DNA from 2 places in the Caminicella sporogenes DSM 14501 genome. Region 1 is predicted to be linked to the other one. Evidence: riboswitches for the same ligand, from Rfam matches in the RefSeq annotation. Region 1 holds a riboswitch; the other holds the start of a gene.

Region 1 (4,219 bases):
TAAAATATTATTATGACAATTATAAGGATAAGGAATTTAGAGGATTGTTAGATTGGCCTGCTTTGGGATTGTTTGGATTTGGGGAAGATGTAAGCGGACCTAAGTGGACTGTAAATGGTAAAAATGCTGCATATTGGAGAGAAATGGAAGTAAGGAAAGGTATTAGACTTTCTAAAGTAAAGAATACAGATTTTCAGAGAACTATTATAGGTGTATGTGCGGCTGGAAAAGATCCGAGAGATTTTGGAGGGCTAAATTTAGTTGAGATAGAAAAGAGTACTATGCTGCCAAATGGGCATTTTGCAGATTCAGTTGCAGATAACAAGACGGGAAAACCAATTGGAGAAGATTTGATAAATGCTCATATTTTTGGAGTTATTTCACTTCACTGTGCAGGGGAGCCTATTCCAAATAGAGATAAATGTTTAGAATGGCTTGAAAAACAACAGCATTCTGATGGAGGATTTACTTGGGATGTAAAGTATTTTGATGACCCGGAAGATTATAAATTAGTTGAATCAGATGTAGATATGACTGCAGCTGCTCTTATGGCTTTTGCAATATTAGGAGAAGATGAGTCAAATCCTGTAGTAGCAAGAGCACTTCAATTTTTACATGACAGACAGCTTGATAATGGAGGATTTCATTCTTGGGGGACAGAAAATCCAGAAAGTTGTTCATGGGTTATTTTAGCACTTACACTATTAGGACAAGATCCTATGGGAAAAGAATGGACAAAACCAGGTGGGGGTAATCCTGTAACAGCTATGATGAGATTTCAGCTTAAAGATGGAAGTTTTACTCATGTTTTAAATGAAGAAGATATGCTTCCAATATATGATAATGGAATGTCAACAGAACAAGCATTGTATGGTATGGCAAGTGCATATCATAATAAGTGTGTATTTGATATGCTTCATGAAAAATATAGACCTGAGGCTGAAAAAAAATTATTTAGCGATTATAAACCGGGGCAGTTTGCTTTTAAAGAAACTATGGATTTAGTATATGATTATGTATTATCAGGTTATCCAGATGGGACTTTCAGACCAAATAAACCTGTAACAAGAGCTGAGTTTACATCAATTTTAGTTAATGCTTTAGGATTAAAAAGGGAAAAGAAAAAATATAGGGCTTCTAATAAATTTAATGATATTGATGAAAATCATTGGGCAAATGGAAGTATAGGTGTTTGTGCAAGTAGAGGTTTTGTAAAAGGAGTTTCAGAAAAAAGTTTTTCACCTGACAGTTATATTACAGGAGAACAGTTGATGACTATATTAGTAAAGGCAGCAGGACTTGAAAATGAAGCACGAAAGAAAAAGGTAAAAGGTAAAGGTTGGGCTTTTGGATATATTCAAGTTGCAAAGGAAAAAGGACTTTTGTTTAAAGGATTTAATTCTAAAAAAGCAGTAAATAGAGCACAATGTGCATGGTGCATTGCAAAGTTTAGAAACCTATTAAAAAAATAATGTTATAAAAGTATAAAAAGTTAGAATTCTTTTGGATTAAAAAGAATTCTAGCTTTTTATATTTTTATATCATACATATTTTGGAAATCTGCTATGAATAAAAAATTATATGTAGAGGAAAAAATAAAAAGTTTAGATTTAAATTATATGCGAAAATAACGAAAAGTGTCGAAAATTGAAGGAAGAATGTAATGCTGCATATATTGATAAAAATATGTATATATTGTACAATAAAATAAAAATAAAATATATTTATATGTATAATAAAGGTTTTGGTTCTTTGGCTTATACAGCCAAAGGTTAAAAGGGAATCGGGTGAAAATCCCGAGCGGACCGGCCACTGTGAATGGGGAGAACCTTTCGGTAAGACCACTGGAAATGACTTCTGGGAAGGTGAAAGGATTTGATGATCCATGAGCCAGGAGACCTGCCAAAACCGTTAAGTATAGACCTAACCAGGGATAAGGGATATACTTAAAAAATATTTTAAAGTTGTTATGTTATGGAAAAAAATCCTTGATTCCCTGTAAAAGGTCAAGGATTTTTATGATTTATAAAACTTTATTTGCGAAATGGAGATGAAGGGGTATGGAACGTATAAGAAAGGAAAGTATGATTATCAATGTAAATGAGAGGGAAAAAAAGCTAATTGAGATGATTCGGGACACAGGATATGGGGAAATAAAAATTATTGTACAAGATAAGCAGCCGATAAGAGTTGAGGAGTTAAAAAGGTCAATAAAATTATAAATAAAAGGAAGAGCTGACCAGAAAACTGGAGGCACTACCACATAAATATATGTTTATGGTAGTGTTCTTTTTTTGAATAATAAAAATGTTATTATAGGAAAATTTAAATGTTTATTTATAACAGTGGGATAATTTAAATTATAAAGGGGGATTTAAAAATGAAAAAATTTCTAAGAATAGGAATATTGAGTTTTATATTGGTATTTGTTCTTTCTATATCTGTTTTTGCAGATTCGGCAACAGTTACTTATAGAATAATGAGTACTTCAGATCATGGTGGGATAATATTTGATGAAGAAGTAAACACTGATACTAGTAAGACGTATTTTGATGTTTTGAAAGATATTTGTGATAATGATTCAAGTTTATTGCTAAAATATGTAGGCTCTGGTGCAAGTACATATGTTCAGGGGATTGGAAAAGGTTCATCTGAAAAAGATATTCAAATGGAAAAAAGATATTTGCCAAATGAAAAATATTATTCAGGATGGATGTATAGAGTGAACAATGAATTGCCTAATTATTCAGCTGGAGATACTAATAAAGCAAAAGTTTCAGATGGAGATGTAATAACTTGGTATTACTGCTGTCCAGCATACACATATTTTCCTAAATTAGAATCAAATGATATTACTCAAGATGATGAAGAACTTGTAGTAAATGTTAAAGCCGAGAAATTTAAAGATGTATGGACATGGCAGATGGAGACAGTAGATTTAAATGAAGGAAAAGTAGTGCTGGAATATGATGGGGAGTCAATTGAAGCAGATATTGTAAATGGACAAGCTATTTTTGATGATGTAAGTAATTATAGAGGAAAAACTGTAAATATTTATGTAAAAGAGCAGTATTATGAAGAAAATGAAGATCCTGATCATTGTTTGAAAATAGTTAAATCTCAAGAAGTTAAATTTAATATTAATTAAATATAAAAAAATCCCACTGTTATATAACTGGGCAAACATATATATGTTTGCCCAATAAAATATTATCTTATTTATCGAGAGTAGAAAATATTAGTGTAGAATTTAAATTTATTATTTTGGTAGATTTTATAGAGAAATTTTAAATTAAAGGGGAGATGTTATATGAATAAACTAAAGAAGATAATTTCTGTAGTTCTTGTTTTAGCACTATTAGTACCTAATATAGGTTTTAATTTATCTTTGACGGTACATGCTTTTGATGACAGTCAAAAGTCGAATAAAACAGTACAAGATACAGTATATGAAGATGAAACTGTACAAATTTCTGTATATGGAGATAAGACAGTACAGGGGACTGTATATGGAGAAATATATTTTTCTGGTTTATCGGCAAAAGAAGTTGAAATTAGTTTTTGGGATAATTATGAAGACGATATAATAAGAGATATAGATTCTAAATATGTAAATACATTTAAAATTAATTTAAATAGTGAAGGCAGGGGGTACTATAGTTTTTCTATTCCTAAAAATATAGTTTCTAACTGTGTAAATGATAATAAGTTAACATTAGATTTTAATTTTAAAGACAGCAGTTTACAAACTATATATAGAAAGAAGAAAACTATAGAAGTAGATTATAGTAAAATAGTCAATTATGATAAAGATATGGTTTTAATATACAATGAAAGTAAAAAATTTGCTAATGACAGTATTACTGCTAATTTACATATAACTGAACATAAAAATGAAAAAGGTATAGTGGGGCTTATAAATCCAAATACCAGAGAGTATAGAGAGATGGAAAATATTATATTAGATGGAGATGGCAGAGGCAGTGTAAATATTGCAATTCCTGAAGACATAAGATGGATTAAGGCACTTTTGGTTGTTAAATTTGATTCAGATGAGTATGTACTACCATTTCCATTAAATAAAATAGTAAGTTTTGATAAATATAAAGGATTAAATGTTGGAGATGATTTAAAAATATCAATAGATGCTGATAAATCTGACAATTTACTTTATTATGTAAAACTCAAGGATTCTTCAAGTTGGGACAGTATATACATA
Region 2 (4,219 bases), on a different contig from region 1:
GTCATAAGGAAAATAATCAGATAGTAAAATTAATTAGCAAGATTGATAAAGTTATCAAAAAAGATACAGAGATACTATTTGATGAAAATTTACCAGAAGATAAAATGATAGTTAAAAGTAAAGGTAGAAATGGCTATATAGTTTCCTCATATATGATTATATATGAAAATGGAAGAGAAATAAAAAGAAAATTGATTTCAAAAGATTATTATAAGCCGAGCAAAGAAGTGATTATAAAAGGTACTAAAAAGATAAAAAGTGATGATACAAGTATTGAAGAAAAAGATAAAATAGAAAATCAAATAATAAATTAGTAATAGAGGTGTATATATGAACAAACAATTATTAGACCATTTTTATGATAGAGAAATTGAATGTCCAATATGCAAAATGAAGTTTACTACTAAAAAGGTTAGAACTTCAGCAATTAGAGTTATTAAGAGAGATGAAGATTTTTGTCCTTATTATAAAAGTGAAAATCCTTTGTTTTATAACGTTTTTGTATGTCCAAATTGCGGATATGCAGCACTAGAAAGTACTTTTTCAAAAATAAATGAATTGGAAAAGGAAAAAATAGTAAAGTTTATAACTTCACGTTGGAAGCAGAGAAGTTATGGAAAAGAAAGAAATTTAGAAGAAGCTATACAGGTATATAAATTAGCATTGATATGTTATCAGGTGTCAAAATCTAAATATATAAATATTGGAAAAGTATGTTTGAGACTTGCTTGGTTTTATAGATATATGAATGATGAAAGAGAAAAGGAATTTTTAAAATTTACAATAGATGCATTTCAAAATGCTTATACAAAAGAAAGATTAGATAAAGAAGAATACAATGAAGTAGTGATTCTATATCTTTTAGGAGAACTTAACAGAAGAGTTGGTAATTATAAAGAGGCTATAAAGTGGTTTGATAAAGCATTAAGCAATCCAGATATAAAGAAAAAAAGACATATAGAAATTAGAGCTAGAGAGCAGTGGAGATTGGCAAGAGAAGAATATAATAATAAAAAAAATTTGCAAATAGAAAGGAGTAATGAAAATGATTTTAGTAAACACTGAAGAAGTTAAAGGAAGAGAAATAGTAGAGGTATTGGGATTGGTAAGAGGAAGTACGATTCAATCAAAACATTTGGGAAAAGATATATTAGCAGGTTTTAAAACTATAGTTGGAGGTGAAATAACACAATACACAGAAATGTTAGATGAAGCAAGACAAGTTGCTATAGACAGAATGGTAAAACAAGCTCAGGAAAAAGGGGCAAATGCAGTTGTGAATATTAGGTTTGCGACTTCAGCAATAATGCAGGGAGCAGCTGAGCTATTGGTTTACGGTACAGCAGTAAAAGTGAAATAATTTATATGTATTATCATACCAGTTGATTTTATTTAAATATTTTCAATTTCTTGTAAAAAATTGAGATAAAAATATTTTCGTAATTTTTAGACAAAACCCTAGGTTTTATTGACAATTTTTGCTGAAATTTTTATAATAAAGATTAAAGTGAAGTTTTAATTTAATATTTGTAAGTTTTAAGGTGCTTCTTTGTAAAAAAAGAAGTTAAAAGGGAAGTTCGGTGAGAGTCCGACGCAGCCCCCGCTACTGTAAGCGAATACGAAACCTTATTATGCCACTTAATTTTTTAAGGAAGGCAAGGGAGTAGGATGAAGCGCGAGCCAGGAAACCTGCCTTAAAACGTTAGCAACTACTTCGGAGGGAAGTGTATGATTTATTAAAGTATGTATAAAAATGCACTTATATTCCGTAGTGCATTTTTTTTGATTATGTAAAAAAGTCTTAATGGAAAAAGTTTTTAGACCTTTTCCATTATTTTTATAAACATAATATTTTTTATTAGAGATAATTTCAAATTTTCAGGAGGTATATATGAAAAAAGGTAAATTTTATGGGGTTGGAGTTGGACCGGGGGATTCAGAACTTATAACTGTTAAAGCAAAGAGGATATTAAATGAAGTAGACGTAGTAATATGTCCAGAAAAGAGAAAGTCAGCAGGAAGTTTTGCTTACGATATAGCTAAAGAGCATATAAAAAAAGATGTGAAGATAATATATTTAACTTTTCCTATGATATATGATGAAAATGAGCTTCAAAATAAATGGGAAGAAAATGCACTTATTATAGCAAAGCTTCTAAATGAAGGCAAATCAGTGGCATTTATTACTTTAGGTGACCCTACGGTTTATAGTACATATATGTATCTTTTACCTTATTTAAAAAAATATGATGTTGAAGTTGAAACTATACCCGGAATAACTTCTTTTTGTTCAGTAGCAGGTAGTTTGAACATACCCATAGTGGAATGGGAAGAAGGTTTTAGTGTAGTTCCATTGAGAAAAGGTGATGGGGACAAGTTAATAAGAGCTTTAGATAATTTTGAAAATGTTATAGTAATGAAACCGTCAAATGATTGTAAAATTCTTGCCAATGAGCTAATAAAAAGAGGACTTGAAAATAATTTTATTTTAATTTCTAAATGTGGTACAGAAGAAGAAAGAGTTATTACAGATATAGATATAGTAAAAAGTGAAAAAATCCCATATCTTTCTACAATGATAATCAAAAAAAATGGATTAAAGATGTATAAATAAGAGTAATGAAAACATATTTATACCTTACTTCCAACTTTGGAGGAGTTTATATGAATTCAAACAAAAAAATAATTTTGATAACCGGCGGAGCAAGAAGTGGAAAAAGTTCTTTTGCTGAAAAATACGTATCTGAAATAGGAAAGAAAATAGCTTATATAGCTACTGCTATACCTTTTGATGATGGCATGAAGAATAGAATAAAAAGACATAGAGAATCAAGACCAAGCGAATGGACTACTTTTGAAATGTATAGAGATATTTATAAACATATACAAAAAATTGCCAAAAAGCACGATACAGTACTATTAGATTGTATGACAATTATGATTACTAATCTGATGTTTGATAATTCAAATATAGATTGGGATAAAGTTGATTGGGAAGAAGTAGATGATATTGAAAATGATATAAAAGAGCAAATTGTTTTACTAATTGATGAAGTAAAAAAAGCAGAAATAAATATGGTTATTGTTACTAATGAGCTTGGCATGGGAATTGTTCCGGAAAGTAGATTGTCTAGAATTTTTAGAGATATAGCTGGAAGGATGAATCAGTTAATTGCAGGAAAAGCTGACGAAGTTTATTTTATAGTTTCAGGTATACCTGTAAAGATAAAGTAGAAAGGACATAAAGATGAAGCGTTTTATTTTAATGATTCAGTTTTTAACTCGTATACCTATAAGGTTTAATTTAAATGTTACAGAAGAAGATTTTTTAAATGGTATAATATATTTTCCGCTAGTTGGCTTAATTATTGGTACTTTCATTTTAGCAGGATATTATATTGGACTTAATTTAGGAGGAAGTTTTTTAGCAGCTGTATTTGCTGTAATAGTAGAAATAATCATTACGGGTGGACTGCATCTTGATGGACTTGCAGATACTTTTGATGGAATTTACAGCAATAGACCAAAAGATAGAGTATTGGAAATAATGAAAGACAGTAGACTTGGAACAAATGGAGCTTTAGCACTTTTTTGTGTACTAATTATGAAAATGGCATTAATAAATAAAATACCTATTCCATATATTTATCCTATTTTACTTTTAATGCCTGTGGCTTCAAGATTAAATATTGTAGTGGCATGTAAAATTGGAAAAACTGCAAAAGCAAATGGAATGGGCAATTTATTTATTGGAAAAATAACTAATATGCAGTTAATTATTGCATATGTGATTTCAATTGTTTTAGCATTATTGTTTCCAATTGCCATGTTGTGCATATTGATAGTCAATTTATTTGCTTTATGGTATGTAAGACATATTACATTGAAGATAGATGGAATAACAGGAGATATATTAGGTTCATTGATTGAACTTTCAGAGATAATATTTTTGTTAAGCTATATAATTTTCTTTATATTTATATGACTTAGGTGGTAGTGATGTTAGAAATAATATTTGTAAGACATGGAGAAACAGAAACTAATAAAAAAAAGTTGTTTAGCGGGTGGACTAATTCAAAATTGACTAAAAAGGGAATACAACAGGCTGAAATGGTCTGTGAAAAATTAAAAAATGAAAAGTTAAATATGATAATATGCAGTGATTTAGATAGATGTTTAAAGACAGCTCAAATAATAAATAAACATCATGGAGTTAATA

The links. A riboswitch is a leader RNA that binds a small molecule or an ion and turns the genes downstream of it on or off. The one in region 1 is predicted to bind cobalamin.
Region 2: linked by a shared signal. The riboswitch ahead of cobI (precorrin-2 C(20)-methyltransferase) and the one ahead of BUA90_RS05690 (DUF2292 domain-containing protein) in region 1 are both predicted to bind cobalamin.

Annotation. Positions count from the first base shown of each region.
Region 1 covers NZ_FRAJ01000008.1:50,411-54,629, reverse strand. Annotated here, with positions in the region: gene BUA90_RS05695 (S-layer homology domain-containing protein) at 1-1,472, shown strand, start outside; cobalamin riboswitch at 1,729-1,921, shown strand; gene BUA90_RS05690 (DUF2292 domain-containing protein) at 2,061-2,222, shown strand; gene BUA90_RS05685 (DUF4430 domain-containing protein) at 2,381-3,148, shown strand; gene BUA90_RS12260 (S-layer homology domain-containing protein) at 3,311-4,219, shown strand, end outside.
Region 2 covers NZ_FRAJ01000005.1:28,887-33,105, reverse strand. Annotated here, with positions in the region: gene BUA90_RS03155 (VanW family protein) at 1-314, shown strand, start outside; gene BUA90_RS03150 (DUF2225 domain-containing protein) at 331-1,065, shown strand; gene BUA90_RS03145 (YbjQ family protein) at 1,046-1,360, shown strand; cobalamin riboswitch at 1,523-1,711, shown strand; gene cobI (precorrin-2 C(20)-methyltransferase) at 1,892-2,614, shown strand; gene cobU (bifunctional adenosylcobinamide kinase/adenosylcobinamide-phosphate guanylyltransferase) at 2,665-3,234, shown strand; gene cobS (adenosylcobinamide-GDP ribazoletransferase) at 3,248-3,985, shown strand; gene cobC (alpha-ribazole phosphatase) at 4,000-4,219, shown strand, end outside.